Linked DNA regions of Rubrivivax gelatinosus IL144. The protein of the gene in region 2 interacts with the protein of the main gene of each other region in a pairwise test. Links are inferred from orthologs where the notes say so. Each region holds a gene or a part of one and is shown on either strand. Other genes may lie near its edges. The genes, in order: ssb, recO and recR.

What was found.
Region 1: the proteins of recO (region 2) and ssb interact in binary tests that used the Escherichia coli proteins (3 or more experiments, as listed by UniProt). The link is inferred for Rubrivivax gelatinosus IL144 from one-to-one orthologs.
Region 3: the proteins of recO (region 2) and recR interact in binary tests that used the Escherichia coli proteins (3 or more experiments, as listed by UniProt). The link is inferred for Rubrivivax gelatinosus IL144 from one-to-one orthologs.

Annotation. Positions count from the first base shown.
Region 1 is NC_017075.1:4,957,017-4,963,212, reverse strand. The notes cover bases 1-2,801. They hold ssb (single-stranded DNA-binding protein), read left to right. Parts: upstream 1-1,051; coding sequence 1,052-1,552; downstream 1,553-2,801. Other genes in these bases: RGE_RS22595 (efflux RND transporter periplasmic adaptor subunit), read left to right, coding at 2,706-2,801; RGE_RS22600 (hypothetical protein), read left to right, coding at 2,226-2,615; RGE_RS22605 (NUDIX hydrolase), read left to right, coding at 1,631-2,197; recQ (DNA helicase RecQ), read right to left, coding at 1-863. Outside these bases: more of RGE_RS22595, read left to right, coding at 2,802-3,764; RGE_RS22590 (efflux RND transporter permease subunit), read left to right, coding at 3,791-6,196. UniProt on the Escherichia coli protein: Plays an important role in DNA replication, recombination and repair. Binds to ssDNA and to an array of partner proteins to recruit them to their sites of action during DNA metabolism. Acts as a sliding platform that migrates on DNA via reptation.
Region 2 is NC_017075.1:4,402,045-4,408,178, reverse strand. What follows is about bases 3,396-6,134. They hold recO (DNA repair protein RecO), read left to right. Parts: upstream 3,396-4,256; coding sequence 4,257-5,012; downstream 5,013-6,134. Other genes in these bases: acpS (holo-ACP synthase), read left to right, coding at 5,797-6,134; RGE_RS20005 (pyridoxine 5'-phosphate synthase), read left to right, coding at 5,009-5,791; era (GTPase Era), read left to right, coding at 3,396-4,235. Also shown: lepA (translation elongation factor 4), read left to right, coding at 1-1,133; lepB (signal peptidase I), read left to right, coding at 1,142-2,110; RGE_RS20025 (DUF4845 domain-containing protein), read left to right, coding at 2,148-2,525; rnc (ribonuclease III), read left to right, coding at 2,525-3,229; more of era, read left to right, coding at 3,246-3,395. UniProt on the Escherichia coli protein: Involved in DNA repair and RecF pathway recombination.
Region 3 is NC_017075.1:3,517,469-3,523,619, reverse strand. What follows is about bases 3,396-6,151. They hold recR (recombination mediator RecR), read left to right. Parts: upstream 3,396-4,357; coding sequence 4,358-4,945; downstream 4,946-6,151. Other genes in these bases: RGE_RS16050 (peptidase U32 family protein), read right to left, coding at 5,346-6,151; RGE_RS16055 (nuclear transport factor 2 family protein), read left to right, coding at 4,959-5,339; RGE_RS16065 (YbaB/EbfC family nucleoid-associated protein), read left to right, coding at 4,021-4,347; dnaX (DNA polymerase III subunit gamma/tau), read left to right, coding at 3,396-3,951. Also shown: RGE_RS16080 (porin family protein), read right to left, coding at 1-430; RGE_RS16075 (AIR synthase-related protein), read right to left, coding at 812-1,927; more of dnaX, read left to right, coding at 1,966-3,395. UniProt on the Escherichia coli protein: May play a role in DNA repair. It seems to be involved in an RecBC-independent recombinational process of DNA repair. It may act with RecF and RecO.

The DNA.
Region 1 (6,196 bases), 560 kb from region 2 along the record:
CGGTCCTGGTGGCGGCGGCGCGTCTCGGCGTCCAGGCCGGCGTGATACGGTAGCGCCGGGATGCCTTCGGCGCTGAGCCAGGCGGCGGTGTCCTCGACCTTCTTGCGGCTCTGGCAGTAGACGATGCCGGCGTCGCCCTCGTGCTCGTCGCGCAGGAAACGCAGCAGCTGGCGCTTGGGCTCGTCCTTCTCGACGATCGTGTAGCGGATGTTCGGCCGGTCGAAGCTGGACACGAAGCGGCGCGCGTCCTCCAGCTTCAGCCGCGCGACGATGTCCTCGCGCGTGTGGGCGTCGGCGGTGGCCGTCAGCGCCATGCGCGGCACCTGCGGGAAACGCTCGTGCAGCGCCGACAGGCCGAGGTACTCCTCGCGGAAGTCGTGGCCCCACTGGCTGACGCAGTGCGCTTCGTCGATCGCGAACAGCGCCAGCCGATCGCGTTCGGCCAGCGACTCGAGCATCGCCAGGAAGCGCGGCGTCAGGATGCGTTCAGGCGCGGCGTAGAGCAGCACCAGGCGGCCGGCGAGCAGCTCGCGTTCGATGCGCCGGGCCTCGTCGCCGTCGAGCGTGCTGTTCAGGAAGGCGGCCGGCACGCCGACTTCGTCGAGCGCGCCGACCTGGTCGTGCATCAGCGCGATCAGCGGCGAGACGACGACGGTGACGCCCTGGCCGGCGCGGTGGCGCAGGATCGCCGGCACCTGGTAGCACAGGCTCTTGCCGCCGCCGGTGGGCATCAGCACCAGGGCGTCGCCGCCGGCGGCCACGTGTTCGACGATCTCGCGCTGGCGGCCGCGGAAGGCGGTGTAGCCGAACACCTCGTGCAGCACCTGCTGCGCGGGATCGGCCTCGACGGGGGCGGGACTCATGGAGGGGCCGGATGGTACGCGAGCCGTGCGGCCGGCCCGGCGCGCCCTCGGGAGGGGGAACCAGCCACCGTGCGGGGGGAGTGCCCCGCCAGGAGGGCCCGGCCGGTATCATCGGCGCCCAGTGCCGGCCTTCGCGCCGGCGTCCGTCCTTCCCTCTCGTCTTCGCCCACCCCAGGAGGGCATCCCCCATGGCCTCGGTCAACAAAGTCATCCTCGTCGGCAACCTCGGCCGCGACCCCGAAGTGCGCTACGCCCCCAGCGGCTCGGCGATCTGCAACGTCACCATCGCCACCAGCCGCCAGTGGAAGGACAAGACCAGCGGCGAGCGCCAGGAAGAGACCGAATGGCACCGCGTGGTCTTCTACGACCGCCTGGCCGAGATCGCCGGCGAGTACCTGAAGAAGGGCCGCCCGGTCTACGTCGAAGGCCGTCTGAAGACGCGCAAGTGGACCGACAAGGACGGCGTCGAGAAGTACACGACCGAAATCATCGCGATGGAAATGCAGCTGCTCGGCGGCCGTGAAGGCGGCGGCGGTGGCGGCGGCGACTACGGCGGTGGCGACGACATGGGCGCGCCGCCGGCCCGCCGCGCCCCGGCACCGCGCCCGCAGGCCCCCGCGCCGCGCGCGCCGGCGCCGCAGAAGTCGAGCACCGGCTTCGACGACATGGACGACGACATTCCGTTCTGAGCCTGTCGGCCGCTGGCCGTCACGGCCCGCCGCCTTCGGGTGCGCGGGCCGTTTCTTTTTCCGAGCCTTCTGTCCGTGATGCATGACCTGCCGCTGGCCGCCGTGCTGGCCGAGATCGCGCGGGCGCGTGCCGCCCGCCCCGACCTGGACTGGGCGGCCTTCGACCGCTGCGCGCCCGTCACCGCCGCCCACGGCCGGCGTTGGAGCTTTCCCTGGCACCTGACGGCCAGCGTCTTCGTCGTCGATGTCGACGGCCGGCGCACGCTGCTCGTCGAGCACCCGACGCTGGGCCGGCTGCTGCAGCCCGGCGGCCACCTCGAGCCCGGCGAGACGCTGCGCCAGGCCGCCGAACGCGAGCTGCGCGAGGAATGCGGCGACGCCGTCGCCGACGCCGCGGTGCTCGGCGACCTCGCCGTCGACGTCGACCTGCACGCCATCCCGCCGAACCCGCGCCGTGGCGAGCCCGGCCACCTGCATCTGGACTTCTGCTTTCTCGCGCGCCTGCCGGCCGAAGTGCAGTCCGGCGGCGAGCTGCCGACACGCTGGCTCGCGCTGGACGCCGAGCCGGTGCGCGGCCAGGCGCGGCTGGCGCGTATCGCCTCGCGTCTGTCTCTGGATCAATCCCCTGGATACCGTGGGGGGTAGATTGGGGCTCTCGCTCCAGGAGACGACGATGTCGACGATCCGCCATGCCTTCGTGTTCGCCGCTGCGGCCCTCGCCGCCGCGGCCGCTTTTGCCCAGACGCCGGCGCCTGCCGGTGCCGCCAGCGCGCCGGTCCAGGGGGCCGGCCCCGGCATGGGAGGCGGAATGGGTGGCGGCATGGGCCCGGGCGGCGGCCGCGGTGCCGCGCGCTGGGGCCAGGGCGTGACGCCCGGCTGGGCGCTGATGACGCCCGAGGAACGCACGGCGCACCAGACCAAGATGCGGTCGATGACGACAGGCGCCGACTGCCGCGCCTACGTCGAGCAGCACCACACCGAGATGGCCGCGCGCGCCAAGGAGCGCGGCGTCGCGGTGCCGGCGATGCCGCGCCGCGATCCCTGCGCCGGCCTGCCCGGCTGAGATCCCGCCGCCCGCGACATCCGGCACGCCGCCGGTCGGGTTCAGCTGCACCTGTTTGATACCCTGTGGGGTATCGGATAAGATGGCGGCATGAACCCGATCGTCCGCGCCGTCGTGCGCTCGTCCCTGCTGCCGGCGCTGCTCGCCGGCCTGGCCGCGTCGGCCGCGCCACCGGCGGTGCCGGTCGTCGTCGTCGGCCAGGCCGCCGCGGCCGGCGGTTTCGAGATCGACGCCAGCCTGCAGGCGCTGCGCCAGAGCACCGTCGCCGCCCAGGTCTCGGGCAACGTGCTGCAGCTCGCGGTGAAGGCCGGCGAGCGCGTCAAGGCCGGCCAGCTGATCGCGCGCATCGACGAACGCGACACCCAGGCCGGGCTGCTGCGCGGCGAAGCCGGCGTCGCCCAGGCCGACGCCGAGTGGCGCAACGCCTCGCTGCAGCTGCAGCGCACGCGCGAGCTGCGCAGCCAGGGTTTCGTCAGCCAGGCGGCGCTGGACACCGCAGAGACCCAGGCGCACGCCGCCCAGGCCGGCCTGGAGCAGGCGCGTGCCGCGCGCGCACAGGCGGCGCTGGCACGAGGTTTCACCGCCGTCGTCGCGCCGTTCGACGCCGTCGTGCAGGCCACGCATGTCGAAGCCGGCGACCTGGCCAGCGCCGGGCGTGCGATCGCCACCGTCTACGCGCCGGGCGCGCTGCGCGCCGTCGTGCAGTTGCCGGCTTCGCGTTCGGCGGCGGCGCGTGCGGCGGCCGGCGTCGAGATCGTGCTGCCCGACGGCCGACGTGTCGCGCCGGTCGCCAAGACCGAACTCCCGGCCACCGACGCCGTCTCGCAGACCGTCGAATGGCGGCTGGATCTGCCGCCGGCGGCGACCGCCGGCCTCGCGCCTGGCCAGAACGTGCGCGTGCGTTTCGCCGGCGTGCCCGGCGCCGCCGCACCCGCCGGCCGGCTGGCCGTGCCGGCGGCGGCGCTGCTGCGCCGTGGCGAGCTGAGCGCGGTCTACGTGCAGCGTGGCGAAGGCTTCGTGCTGCAGGCGGTGCGCGCCGGCGCGACGCTAGGCGACACGGTCGAGATCCTCGCCGGCCTGAAGGGCGGCGAACGTGTCGCCGCCGACGCCGTGCGTGCCGGCCTGGCCGGCGCGCTGGCTGCCAAGTGACGGAGCGCGCCGTGGCCGACAACGCTATGGGCATCGCCGGCCGTCTGGCGCGCGCCTTCCAGGCCAACGCACTCACGCCGCTGCTGGCGCTGGTCGCGCTGCTGCTGGGCCTGTTCGCGGTGCTGGTCACGCCGCGCGAGGAAGAGCCGCAGATCAACGTCACGATGGCCAACGTGCTGATCCCGTTCCCGGGCGCCTCGTCGGCCGACGTGCAGAACATGGTCGCGCGCCCGGCCGAGCAGGTGCTGGGCCGGATCGCCGGCATCGAGCACACCTTCTCGGTCTCGCGCCCGGGCCTGGCCGTGCTGACCGTGCAGTTCGAGGTCGGCGTGCCCCGCACCGAAGCGCTGGTCCGCCTGTACGACGTGCTCGACGCCAACCAGAACTGGCTGCCCGCCGGCCTGGGCACGCTCCCGCCCATCGTCAAGCCCAAGGGCATAGACGACGTGCCGGTGCTGGCGCTGACGCTGTGGAGCCGCGACGACCGCGCCGCCGCCGACCTGGAGCGTGTCGCGCACGCGCTGGAGGCCGAACTGAAGCGTGTGCCCGGCGCGCGCGAGGTGCAGACGATCGGCGGCCCCGGCCGCGTCGTCCAGGTGACGCTGCAGCCGGCGCGGCTGCGCGAGCGTGGCGTCGACATCCTGCGCCTGAAGCAGACGCTGGCCGCCGCCAACCAGGGCATGCCGGCCGGCAGCGTGATCGACGAACGCGGCGGCGCGCTGACCGTCGAGACCGGCGAGTTCCTGCGTTCGGCCGCCGAGGTCGGCGAACTGGTCGTCGGCACGCACGCCGGCCGCCCGGTCTATCTGCGCGAGGTGGCCGAGGTCGTCGACGGCGCGGCCCAGCCCTCGCGCTACGTCTGGTTCACGCCCGGCGGTGCCGGAACGGCCGGCGGCCACCCGGCGGTGACGCTGACGCTGACGAAGAAGCCCGGCACGAATGCGGTGGACGTCGCGCGCGCCGCACGCGAACGGGTCGACGCCTTGCGCAACGGCCTGCTGCCCGAGGGCGTCGAGGCCACGGTGACGCGCGACTACGGCGCCACCGCCGCCGAGAAGGCGAACAAGCTGATCAGCAAGCTCGTCTTCGCCACCGGCTCGGTGATCCTGCTCGTCGGCCTGGCGTTGGGGCGGCGCGAGGCGGTGATCGTCGGCGCCGCCGTCGTGCTGACGCTGGCCGCGACGCTGTTCGCCAGCTGGGCCTGGGGCTTCACGCTGAACCGCGTGTCGCTGTTCGCGCTGATCTTCTCGATCGGCATCCTCGTCGACGACGCCATCGTGGTGGTCGAGAACATCCACCGCCACCAGCGCCTGGAGCCCGGCCGGCCGCTCGTGGAGATCATCCCCGCCGCGGTCGACGAGGTCGGCGGGCCGACGATCCTGGCGACGATGACGGTCATCGCGGCGCTGCTGCCGATGGCTTTTGTCAGCGGGCTGATGGGCCCGTACATGAGCCCGATCCCGATCAACTCCAGCCTGGGCATGGCGATCTCGCTGGCGATCGCCTTCACGGTGACGCCCTGGCTGGCGCTCAAGCTGATGAAGCCGCACGGCGCGGCGGCGCACGGCGGCCGCGCCGAGGCGCTGGCCGGGCGGCTGCAGGCGCTCTTCACGCGGCTGCTGCAGCCGCTGCTGGACAGCGCACGCAAGCGCTGGCTGCTGCTGGCGGGCATCGTCGCGGCGCTCGTGCTGTCGGTCGGCCTGGCCGCCGTGCAGTGGGTGGTGCTGAAGATGCTGCCCTTCGACAACAAGAGCGAGTTCGCGCTCGTCGTCGACATGCCGGCCGGCACGCCGCTGGAAGACACCGCGGCGACGCTGCACGAGCTCGGCGCCTTCCTCGCCGCCCAGCCCGAGGTGCGCGACCTGCAGGGTTACGCCGGCACCGCCAGCCCGATCACCTTCAACGGCCTGGTGCGCCAGTACTACCTGCGCGCCGACGCCGAACAGGGCGAGCTGCAGGTCAACCTGGTCGACAAGTCCGAGCGCCACGAGCAGAGCCACGCCATCGCCCAGCGCCTGCGCCCGGAGCTGCAGCAGATCGCCGCGCGCCGTGGCGCCAAGCTGAAGCTCGTCGAGGTGCCGCCCGGCCCGCCGGTGATGAGCCCGATCGTCGCCGAGGTCTACGGCCCCGACGAAGCCGGCCGCCAGCAGCTCGCCTCGCGGCTGGAGCAGGCATTCCACGCGACGCCCGACGTGAGCTCGATCGACAGTTCGCTGCACGCCGACGCGCCGCGCGCCTTCCTGCGCGTGAACCGCCAGCGTGCCGACACGCTGGGCATCGCCGCCGACGACATCGCGGCCACGGTGCAGGGCGCGCTGTCGGGCGCCGACGCCGCCTGGCTGCACGACGGCCAGTCCAAGTACCCGGTGCCGGTGCGCCTGCAGCTGCCGCGCGAGGCCCAGGTCGGGCTGGACGCGCTGCTGGCGCTGCCG
Region 2 (6,134 bases):
TGGCGACCAACGCCGTCTACCCGCTCGAGCAGATCGGCGTCTTCACGCCCAAGGCTATGCCGCGCGAGGCGCTCAACGCCGGCGAGGTGGGGTTCCTGATCGCCGGCATCAAGGAGCTGCAGGCGGCCAAGGTCGGCGACACGATCACGCTGGAAAAGAAGCTGCCGAACAACGCCGGCCCGGCCAGCGAGGCGCTGCCCGGCTTCAAGGAGATCCAGCCGCAGGTCTTCGCGGGTCTGTACCCGACCGAGGCCAGCGAGTACGACCAGCTGCGCGACGCGCTGGAGAAACTGAAGCTCAACGACAGCTCGCTGCGCTACGAGCCCGAGGTCAGCCAGGCGCTGGGCTTCGGCTTTCGCTGCGGCTTCCTCGGCCTGCTGCACATGGAGATCGTGCAGGAGCGCCTGGAGCGCGAGTTCGATCAGGACCTGGTGACCACCGCGCCCAGCGTGGTCTACGAGGTCGAGCTCAACGACGGCACCGTGCTGCAGGTCGAGAACCCCAGCAAGATGCCCGACATGGGCCGCATCCGCGAGATCCGCGAGCCCATCGTCACGGTGCACCTGTACATGCCGCAGGACGCGGTCGGCCCGGTGATGACGCTGGCCAACCAGAAGCGCGGCATCCAGCTGAACATGGCCTACCACGGCAAGCAGGTCATGCTGACCTACGAGCTGCCGCTGGCCGAGATCGTGCTGGACTTCTTCGACAAGCTGAAGTCGGTGAGCCGCGGCTACGCCTCGATGGACTACGAGTTCAAGGAGTACCGCGCGGCCGACGTCGTCAAGGTCGACATCCTGATCAACGGCGACCGCGTCGACCCGCTGGCGATGATCGTGCACCGGGCGCAGAGCCAGTTCCGCGGCCGCGCCGTGGCCGCCAAGATGCGCGAGCAGATCCCGCGCCAGATGTACGACGTCGCGATCCAGGCGGCGATCGGCGCGAACATCATCGCCCGCGAGAACATCAAGGCCCTGCGCAAGAACGTGCTGGCAAAATGCTACGGCGGCGACATCACGCGCAAGCGGAAGCTGCTCGAAAAGCAGAAGGCGGGCAAGAAGCGCATGAAGCAGATCGGCTCGGTCGAGGTGCCTCAGGAAGCCTTCCTCGCGATCCTCCAAGTGGACGACTAAACACCTTGATGAGCACTCTGACCGCCGTCCTGTACGGCGCCCTGGTCGTCTACCTCGGCGGCTGGTTCCTCGGGCAGTGGACGGGCAACTTCTCGCTGCTGCTGTTCCTCCTCAGCGCCGTCACCCTCTGCTACTGGCTGGCCGAGCGCTTCCACTTCCGCCCGGCCCGGCAGGCCGCGGCCGCGGAGCTGGAGCGCCAGGACGCCGCGCGCCGCGAAGACCTCGCGCGCCAGGGCATCGCCAAGGTCGACGGCGACGTCGGCGCGGCCAAGGAGAAGATCCTCGAGCAGCCCTGGTGGCTGGACTGGACCGCCGGGCTGTTCCCGGTGATCGTCGTGATCTTCCTGCTGCGCTCGTTCATGTTCGAGCCGTTCAAGATCCCGTCGGGCTCGATGATCCCGACGCTGCTCGTCGGCGACCTCATCCTCGTCAACAAGTACCACTACGGCATCCGGCTGCCGGTGATCAACAAGAAGATCATCGCCAACCACGACCCGGAGCGCGGCGACGTCGTCGTCTTCCGCTATCCGATCGACCCGCGCGTGGACTACATCAAGCGTGTCGTCGGCGTGCCGGGCGACGAGATCCGCTACGTGAACCAGAAGCTCTACGTCAACGGCCAGCCGGCGCCGGTGACGCCGCTGGGCGACTTCTACAACGAGGACCGCCTGCGCTACTCGCCGATGTTCTCGGAGAAGCTGGGCGCCGTGGAGCACCGCATCCTCGTCGACCCGAACCGCCCGGCCTTCTACGGCCCGGAGCCCAAGAGCTTCCCGATGCACGAGAATTGCCAGTACAGCGCCGAAGGCGTGACGTGCAAGGTGCCGCCCGGGCATTACTTCATGATGGGCGACAACCGCGACGACTCGCAGGATTCGCGCTTCTGGGGATTCGTTCCGGACGAGAACATCGTCGGCAAGGCATTCTTCGTCTGGATGAACCTGGGCGACCTGGGCCGCATCGGATCGTTCCACTGAACCCGGCCCTCGAAGCAGCGTACAACGAGAGGCGAACATGACTCCGGTCCCGCGCCTGCCGCGCGCCAGCCAACGCGGCATCACCCTCTTCGGGCTGCTGTTCTGGGCCTTGCTCGTCGGCTTCATCGGCTACGTGCTGGTGCGTGCGGTGCCGACCATCAACGAGTACCTGACGATCAAGCGTGCGGTCGAGAAGGTCGCCGCCGGCCAGCCGGCCACGGTGGCCGAAGCGCGCACCGCGTTCGACCGCCAGAAGGAGGTCGAGTACTCGATCGCCTCGATCGACAGCAAGGACCTCGTGATCACGAAAGAGAACGACAAGGTCGTCATCGGCTTCGCCTACGACAAGGAGATCCCGCTGTTCGGCCCGGTCTACCTGCTGCTCAAGTACGAGGGTCAGGCGAAGGCACCGTGATGGACACCCGGCACGACGCCCTGCAGCAACGGCTCGGTCACCGCTTCGAGCGCACCGGCCTGCTGACGCGCGCGCTCACGCACCGCAGCTGGGGCGCGGACCACAACGAGCGCCTCGAATTCCTCGGCGACTCGGTGCTCAACTGCGCCGTCTCGGCGCTGCTGTACGAACGTTTCTCCGGCAGCGACGAAGGCGACCTGACGCGCGTGCGCGCCCACCTCGTGCGCGAGGACAGCCTGCACCGCGTCGCGCTGACTTTGGGCCTGCCCGAGGTGCTGCGCATGTCCGAAGGCGAGATGCGCGGCGGTGGCGCCCAGCGGCCGTCGATCCTCGCCGATGCCGTCGAGGCGCTGATCGGCGCGATCTTCCTGGACGGCGGCTACGAGCCGGCGCTGGCTGCCGTGCGCCGCCTCTTCGGCGAGGTCATCGCCGCCACCGAGGCCGACGCCTGGACCAAGGACGCCAAGACCGAGCTGCAGGAATGGCTGCAGGCGCGGCGCCTGCCGGTGCCGGCCTACCGCATCGTCGCCACGCGCGGCGAGAAGCACGCCCAGACCTTCGAGGTCGAGTGCGCCGTCGCCACGCTGGGCCTCGCCGAACGCGGCGAAGGCCGCTCCCGCCGCACCGCCGAGCAGGAGGCCGCGCGCCGCCTGCTCGAAGGCTTGAAAGCCGACGACAAACCCGGCGGCCCCTTGCGCTCCTGAAGCGCCCGCCCACGCGATGAACACCACACCCTCCCCGGGCGACGAAGCGCCGGACGATTCGTCGTCCCAGGCTTACGAACTGCCCCCGATCCCGCCCGCACCGGCCGCCGTCGAGGGCCAGCGCTGCGGCCTGATCGCCATCGTCGGCCGGCCCAACGTCGGCAAGTCGACGCTGCTCAACGCGCTCGTCGGCCAGAAGATCAGCATCACCTCGCGCAAGGCGCAGACCACGCGCCACCGCATCACCGGCATCCGCACGGTGGGCGCGACGCAGTTCGTCTTCGTCGACACGCCGGGCTTCCAGACCACGCACCTCAAGCGCCACAGCGGCGCGATGAACAAGACGCTCAACCGCACCGTCACCGCCTCGGTGGCCGACGTCGACGCGGTGCTGTTCATGGTCGAGGCCGGGCGTTTCGGCCTGGACGACGCCAAGGTGCTGGCGCTGCTGCCGCCGGACAAGCCGGTGATCCTGGTCGCCAACAAGCTCGACGCGGTGCGCCGCCGCACCGACATCCTGCCCTGGCTGAAGAGCATGCAGGAGCGCCACGCCTTCGCCGAGTACGTGCCGATGTCGGCCACCACCGCGGCCGACGTCGAGCGCCTGTTCGCCATCGTCGAGCCGCACCTGCCCGAGCAGCCCTGGTTCTACGAGGAAGACGCGCTGACCGACCGCAGCGACCGTTTCCTCGCCAGCGAGATCGTGCGCGAGAAGCTGTTCCGCCTGACCGGCGACGAGCTGCCGTACTCGTCGACGGTGGTCATCGACAAGTTCGAGGAAGAGGGCCAGCTGCGCCGCATCGCTGCGACCATCGTCGTCGAGCGCGACGCCCACAAGGGCATGGTCATCGGCGAGGGTGGCGAGCGCCTGAAGCGCATCGGCACCGAGTCGCGCCAGGAGCTCGAGCGCCTGCTCGACGCCAAGGTCTTCCTCGAGCTGTGGGTCAAGGTGCGTTCCGGCTGGGCCGACGACGAGGCCCACCTCAGGAGCTACGGCTACGAGTGACGTGAGCCGGGAGGCGCGCCGATGAGCCGGGCGGCTGCCGCGCCGCTGTCGGCCTACGTGCTGCACAGCTGGGACTGGAGCGAGACCAGCCTGATCGTCGAGCTGTTCACGCGCGAGCGCGGGCGTGTCGTCGTCGCCGCCAAGGGCGCCAAGCGCCCGACCTCGCAACTGCGCCCGGTGCTGCTGCCGTTCCAGCGCATCGCCGTGCAGCTGGGCCGCACGCCGGCCGACGAGGCTGCCGAGATCCACACGCTGCGCACCGCCGAATGGGGCGGCGGCGTGCCGCCGGTGCCGGCGGCGGCGATGTTCTCGGCCTTCTATTGCAACGAGCTGCTGATGAAGCTGCTGGCGCGCCAGGACGCGTTCCCGCAGCTCTTCGACGCCTACGCCGAGACGCTGGCCGCGCTGGCCGCCGACGAGGCGGCGGCGCTGCGTGCCTTCGAACTCGTGCTGCTGCGCGAGCTGGGGTTGCTGCCCGAGCTCGGCACCGAGACGCTGACGCTGGCGCCGCTGGCGCCGGCGCGGCGCTACGCGCTGCACCCAGAGGCCGGCGTCGTCGCCGACGCCGAGGGCCTGACCGGCGCCGACTGGGTGCGGCTCGAAGCCGCGCTCGTCGCCCACCACGGACCGGCGCTGCGCGCCGCCTGCACGCCGGTGGCCCCGGCGCTGCGCGGGCCGCTGCGCACGGTGCTTCACTATCATCTCGGCCATGCCCGGCTGCGCTCGCGCCAGGTCTTCCAGGACGTGCAAAAGCTCGTCGACACCGCTTCCCGATGAATCCTCTCGTCGCTCCCGAGGCCGCCGCCGGCGGCCTGACCAAGCTTTCGGTCAACGTCAACAAGGTCGCGCTGCTGCGCAACACCCGCCACCTGGGCATCCCGAGCGTGGTGCGTGCCGCCACGCTGTGCCTGGAGGCCGGTGCCGACGGCATCACCGTGCATCCGCGGCCCGACGAGCGCCACATCCGCGGCCACGACGTGCACGAGCTGGCGGCGCTGCTGCGCCACTGGCCGCAGGCCGAATACAACATCGAGGGCAACCCCTTCCACAACCTGATGGCCTACGTGCGCGAGCTGCGCCCGCAGCAGGTGACCTTCGTGCCCGACAGCGAGGTGCAGTTCACCTCCGACCACGGCTGGAACCTGCCCGAGGACGTCGAGCGCCTGCGCCCGGTGATCGCCGAGGCGCATTCCTTCGGCGTGCGCGTCAGCCTCTTCATGGACCCGATCCCCGAGGCGATGGCCATCGCGCGCGAGATCGGCGCCGACCGCGTCGAGCTCTACACCGAGCCCTACGCCGCCGCCTGGGGCACGCCCAAGCAGGCCGAGATGCTGGAGCGTTTCGCCGCCGCCGGCCGTGCCGCGCTGGCCGCCGGGCTGCAGCTCAACGCCGGCCACGACCTGAACCGCGACAACCTGCCCGACTTCCTGCGTGCCGTGCCCGGCGTGCAGGAGGTGTCGATCGGCCACGCGCTGATCGCTGACGCGCTGGAGCTGGGGCTGCCGGAGACGGTGCGCGCCTACCAGCGGTCGATCCGCTCGGCCTCGCAAGGCTGACCGGCGTGATCTACGGCATCGGCACCGACGTCTGCGACATCCGCCGCATCCAGGCGACGCTGGCGCGGCGCGGCGACCGTTTCGCCGAGAAGGTGCTGGGTGACGACGAGCTGCGCGTCTTCCACGCCCGGCGTGCGCGTGCCGAGGCGCGCGGCATCGCCTTCCTGGCGACACGCTTCTCGGCCAAGGAGGCCTTCTCCAAGGCCATCGGCCTGGGCCTGCACATGCCGATGACCTGGCGCGCCTGCCAGATCCTCAACGAAGCCAGCGGCAAGCCCTTCGTCCGCCTGTCGGGCGATCTGGCCGCCTGGTTCGCCGCGCGCGGTCTCGTCGCCCACGTCAC
Region 3 (6,151 bases), 880 kb from region 2 along the record:
AGTTCAGACCGATGCCGAACGAGACGTCGTGGTCGCTGTCGCTGTCGCTGCCGTAGCCTTCGCGAGTCGCCTTGAACTTGCTCTCGGCATAACCGACGCGGCCGAACAGTTGCAGGCTGTCGGTGACCTGGAGTTTCGGCTTGATGTACAGCCCGTAGGCGTGTTCCATCTTCAGCTTGACGCGCTCGAGGAAGAGCGCCTTGGTCCTGTCGTCGGTTACGCCGACGGCGAGCATCGCTTCGAGGGCGAGGTACGGGTGCAGCTCGTAACCGACGATGCCGCGCACGGCCCCGATGTCGAGGCCATTGGAGCCGACGTCGGCGTGCAGCAGTGAATAACCGATCTCGGCGTAAATCGGCGAGGCATTCGTTTGCGCTTGGGCGGCGCCGCAGGCCAGAACGGCGGCGGCGATCATTGCGATCTTCTTCATCGTTTCCCTGTCGGTTGGTCATCGCATGGCCGAATGGCATGCGGGCGACAGAATTGCCGATGCGTGCAATGACCGTCAACGCGGAGTCGGCGAATGCCGACATGCGGTTCAGCGCGGTTTGCGCCGGATCAGAGGCAATGGAGTTCGTGATGCCGGATCCGGTCGCGTTTGCCCGAAGGCTTGCCGGACGGCGTGGGGAAGAGGGGGAGGGGAGGGTGACGAGCCTTACCCCCGGCACTGGTTGCAACGCTTAGGGCTGCTTGGTTCCCCACCTGACCCGGTTGGGCGCGCTTCCATGCGGGGAGGCCCGTCACGGCGCATTCTAGCCGCAGTGCGCGGCGGGCCCGCCGGTGCCCAGGTGGCACCGCGGGCCATCGGCTCTCAGCGCAGCTGCAGCGCGTCGTCGCCCCACTCGATGCCCAGCGGCTCGACGACGAGGCGCTTGGGACCGGCTTCGACGCGGCCGGCGACGATGGCCTCGATGCCCTGGGCGCGCGCGATCTCGACGGTGCGCTCGGCGTCCGCGGCGGCGACGTAGAGCGCGAAGCCGGCGCCCATGTTCAGCGTGCCGTAGGCCTCGGCGTCGTCCTGGCCGGCGTGGCGCTGGATGAAGGCCAGCACCGGCGGCACCTTGGGCACCGCGGTGATGCGGTAGGTGAAGGTGCCCGGGTGGCGCAGCAGCTTGCGCCAGCCGTGGCCGGTGACGTTGGCGGCGTAGTGCACGCGCACGCCGGCGGCGGCCAGCGCCTCGGTGACCGGCGAATACAGCGTCGTCGGCGCGAGCAGCGCGTCGCCGTAGGCGAGGCCCGGCTCGACCTCGGTCAGGTAGCCCTCGGGCAGGCGCTCGACCAGCTTGCGCGCCAGGCTCAGGCCGTTGGCGTGGATGCCGCTGGAGGCCAGCAGCACGATCGCGTCGCCGGCGGCGAGCTCGTCGCCCAGCGACAGGCGCTGCTTCGGGTTGACGATGCCAGTGCACGAGGCGGCCAGGTCGATGCGGCCGCTCTCGACGATGCCGGCCAGCGCCGGCGTCTCGCCGCCGCCCCAGGCGACGCGGCAGGTGTCGCAGGCGGCCTTCCAGCCGGCCACCAGCGCCTGCGCGCGCTCGGCGTCGCCGAACCAGTCGCTGCCGCCGGCGGCCCAGTAGGCCTGCACGACCAGCGGCGTGGCGCCGACGGTGATCAGGTCGTTGACCGCCATCGCGATCGTGTCCTGCGCTATTGCCGAGTAGTAGCTGCGGCCGGTGAGCTTTTGCATCTCGTCGGCGACCAGGGCCTTGCTGCCCAGGCATTCGACGATGCTGGCGAGGTAGAACGGGCCGACGTCGACGACGTAGGCGGATTCGCCGCGCGAGGCCTTCACCTCGGTGAAGCCGTGGCCCGCGAGATGCGGGGCGGTGGCGGCGGCGGCGCGCTGCGCGGCCACTTTGAGCGGGTCGATCAGGTCGTAGACGACGCCGGACTGCTCGTAGCTCAGCGGAGTGTTGGCGGGTGCTTGCATGGGCCGGGATTATCGCCCCCCGCCCGTAGAATGGCCCGGTGAGCTACGTCGTCCTCGCGCGCAAATACCGTCCCCGCAGCTTCGACCAGATGGTCGGCCAGGAGCACGTCGTCCGTGCGCTGAGCAACGCGCTGGAGCAGCAGCGGCTGCACCACGCCTACCTCTTCACCGGCACGCGCGGGATTGGCAAGACCACCGTCTCGCGCATCCTGGCCAAGAGCCTGAACTGCACCGGGCCCGATGGCACCGGCGGCATCACCGCGCATCCCTGCGGCGTCTGCAGCGCCTGTACCGAGATCGACGGCGACCGCTACATCGACTACATCGAGCTCGACGCGGCCAGCAACCGCAGCATCGACGAGATCCGCGACCTGATCGAGCGTGCCGCCTACAAGCCCGGCATCGGCCGCTTCAAGGTCTTCATGATCGACGAGGCGCATCAGCTGACCAAGGACGCCTTCAACGCGCTGCTGAAGACGCTGGAGGAGCCGCCCGAGTACCTGAAGTTCGTGCTCGCGACGACCGACCCGGAGAAGATGCTGCCGACGGTGCTGTCGCGCTGCCTGCAGTTCAACCTGCGGCCGATGGCGCCGCAGACGGTGCACGAGCACCTGCAGGAGGTGCTGGCCGCCGAGCACGTGCCGCACGACGAGGCCTCGCTGCGCCTGCTCTCGCGTGCCGCGCGCGGATCGATGCGCGACGCGCTGTCGCTGACCGACCAGGCCATCGCCTACGGTGGCGGCCGGGTCGACGAGGCCGTCGTGCGCGGCATGCTGGGCAGCGTCGACCGCGGCCATGCACGCCGGCTCGTCGAGGCGCTGGCCGCACGCGACGGCGCCGCGGTGCTGGCCACCGTCGACGCGCTGCGCGCGATGGGCCTGTCGGCCTCGGCGACGCTGGAGGAACTGGCCTCGCTGCTGCAGCAGATGGCCGTCGAGCAGGCCGTTCCCGGCGCGCTGGATGCGCAGGACCCCGACACCGAGGACGCGCGTGCGCTGGCCAGCGTGCTGCCACCCGACGAGACGCAGCTGCTCTACAGCATCGCGCTGCACGGCCGCGCCGAGCTGGCGCTGATGAGCGACGAGTACGGCGCGCTGACGATGGTGCTGCTGCGCCTGCTGGCCTTCCCGCCGGCCGGTGCCGCGCCGGTGCCGCCGCGCGAAGCGCCGCGTTCGGCGCCGCTGCGCGCGCCATCGCCGCCGGCGATGACGATGCCGGTGGCCAAGGCTGCTGCGCCGGTCGTCCCGGCCTCGCCGCCGCCGCGGCCTGTGCCGGTGGCGCCGGTGGTCGCGCCGCAGCCTGCGGCACCCGCGTCCGCGCCTGTTGCCGAACGCCGCCGCGAACCTCCTGCGCCGGCGCCGCAGGCGGCTCCTGAACGCATCGAAACGCGCTCGGCACCGCCTGACGACGAGCCGCCCTGGGGCCGTGACGACGAGCCGCCGCCCGAAGGCGAGTACCGACACGCCGTTCCGGCGCCGTCGCGCAGGCCGGCTGCAGTGCCGGATCCGGAGCCCGAGCGCTTCGAGCCCGCTCCGGTCGACGCCGTGCCCGACGAACCGCCTCCCGTCGAACGCCGCCCGCGCCCGGTGCGCCGCGACGAGCCGCCCGCGCCGCCGCCGCGCACGCCGCTGGGCGACCGCTGGTATGCGCTGTGCCAGGCGATGGCCGAGCGCGGTGCCGTCTCGGCGCTGCTGCGTGAACTCGCCTGGCAGGGCGGGCTGGTCGAGGTCGACGAGGCCGCCGCGCCGCAGCGCTGGCGGCTGCAGGTCGAACGCGAGTCGCTGCGCACCAATGCGCTGCGCGAGAAGCTGGCGGCCGCGATGGCCGCGGAGCTCGGCGCGCCGGTCGATCTGGTGCTCGAACCCGGTTCGCCCGAGGACACGCCGGCCAAGCGTGACGCCTGGGAGCGCACGCGCCGCCAGCAGGAGGCCGAGCACACGATCCGCCACGACCCGGTGGTGCTGGAGCTGATGCGTCAGTTCCCCACGGCACGCCTGGTGCCGAACTCGATCAAGCCGGTCTGAGCGGCGCTGCCGCACGACGATAATCCCGCGTTTTCGGCGGCCCCGAGGCCGCCACGAAAGGACACGACGATGATGAAGGGCCAACTCGCCGGGCTGATGAAGCAGGCCCAGGCGATGCAGGAAAACATGAAGCGCGCCCAGGAAGAGCTGGCGCAGCTGGAGGTCGAGGGCCAGTCGGGCGCCGGCCTGGTGAAGGTCGTGATGACCTGCAAGCACGACGTGCGCCGCCTGAGCATCGACCCCAGCCTGCTGGCCGACGACAAGGACATGCTCGAAGACCTGGTCGCCGCCGCGTTCAACGATGCCGTGCGCCGTGCCGACGAGATCAGCGCCGAGAAGATGGGCAAGCTGACGGCCGGCATGCCGATGCCGCCGGGCATGAAGTTCCCGTTCTGACGCCTTGCCGATGGCCGACACCGCGCTCGACGCGCTGATCGAGGCGCTGCGGCGGCTGCCGGGCGTCGGCCAGAAGTCGGCGCAGCGCGTCGCCTTCCACCTGCTGCAGCACGACCGCGATGGCGCGCGCCGCCTGGCGCACGCGCTGGACGTCGCGGCCGAGCGTGTGCACCACTGCGCGCGCTGCCACACCTTCACCGAAGACGAGGTCTGCCCGGTCTGCCGCGACCCCGAGCGCGACGCCCGGCTGCTGTGCGTCGTCGAGACGCCGGCCGACCAGCACGCGCTGGAACGCAGCGGCGGCTACCGCGGCCTGTACTTCGTGCTGATGGGCCGGCTGTCGCCGCTGGACGGCATCGGCGCCGGCGACATCGGCGCCGCCGAGCTGATCGAACGCGCGAGCGACGGCACCGTGCAGGAAGTCATCCTCGCCACCAGCTTCACTGCCGAAGGCGAGGTCACCGCGCACGCGCTGGCCCAGGCGCTGCGTTCCCGCGGCCTGAAGGTCACGCGCCTGGCGCGCGGCGTGCCGGCGGGCAGCGAAATCGAGTACGTCGACCTGGGCACGATCGCCCACGCCTTGGTCGACCGGCGCTGAACGGGCCAAGGCCGTGTCCGAGCCCGACGACGACTTTTTCCGGGGACTCGAGCAGCGGCGCACACGCGCCCTCGTCGACCGCGACCTCGTGTTGATCGAGCGCCTGCACGCGCCGGATTACGAACTGCTCACGCCTGCGGGCCGCGCCTTCTCGCGAGAGCGCTATCTGGCCGAGATCGCCGCCGGCCCGTTTTACGCCGCCTGGCACCACGGCCCGATGCGGGTCCGGCGTTCTACGACGATGGCGGTGGTGCGCTACGTAGCCGAACTCGGTTTTCCGTCCGGCCGCACGCTCCGCTGCTGGCACACCGACAGCTACGAGTTGCGCGGCGACGTCTGGCAGGCCGTCTGGTCGCAGGCCACCGCGCTGCCCGCCGCCGACGGCGAACGCTGACCGGCCTCAGCCGGCCCGCCGTGCCGGCTTGCCCGCCGGTTTCGTCCGGTAGAACTGCATCGGCACCGCTGCCGCCTCGCGCAGCACGCTCTTCCTGATGCGGCCGACGACGTGCATCTCGCAGGGCTTGCAGTCGAAGCGCAGCGTCAGGCGTTCGCCGCCGGAGACCAGCGTCAGCGGCTCGGCGCGCACCGTGCCCTGCACGCCGATGACGCCCTTGGCCTGCTTGGGGCACAGCGACAGCGACCAGCGCACGCAGTGGCGCGTGATCATCAGGCTGACCTCGTCGCTGCGCTCGTGGCTCTCGTAGGCCGCTTCGATGACCTTGACGCCGTGGCGCGCGTAGAACGCCGCGGCCTTGGTGTTGTGCACGTTGGCCAGATAGCTCAGCGTGTCCTCGGGGTACGGCGCCGGCGGGTCTTTCGGCGTCGCACGCGGCAGCGGCTCGAAAGCTGCGGCGCGGGCCGCTTCCAGGGCCGCGACGGCGTCGCGGCGCAGGGCGTTGGCGACCGACGCCGGCACGAACCACGGCGCCACGATGTCGACGCCGCGTGCCTCGAAGATCGTGCCGCCCAGGCGCGCCAGGTTCTCGCGCAGCGTCGATTCGTTGCGCGCCGCGTCCTTCGGCAGCTGGTGCGCGTGCACGACCTCGGCATGCGCGTAATGGCCGTCGGCGTCGACGAGCTGCAGCGCGAAGCCTTGGCCGGTGGCCTCGAAACGCAGGTCGACCGGGATCAGGCGCTCGGCCGACTTCTTCTCCAGCAGCCGGTCCCAGGCCATGTCGCGGTTGCGGCTGATGGCGGCGTCGCGGC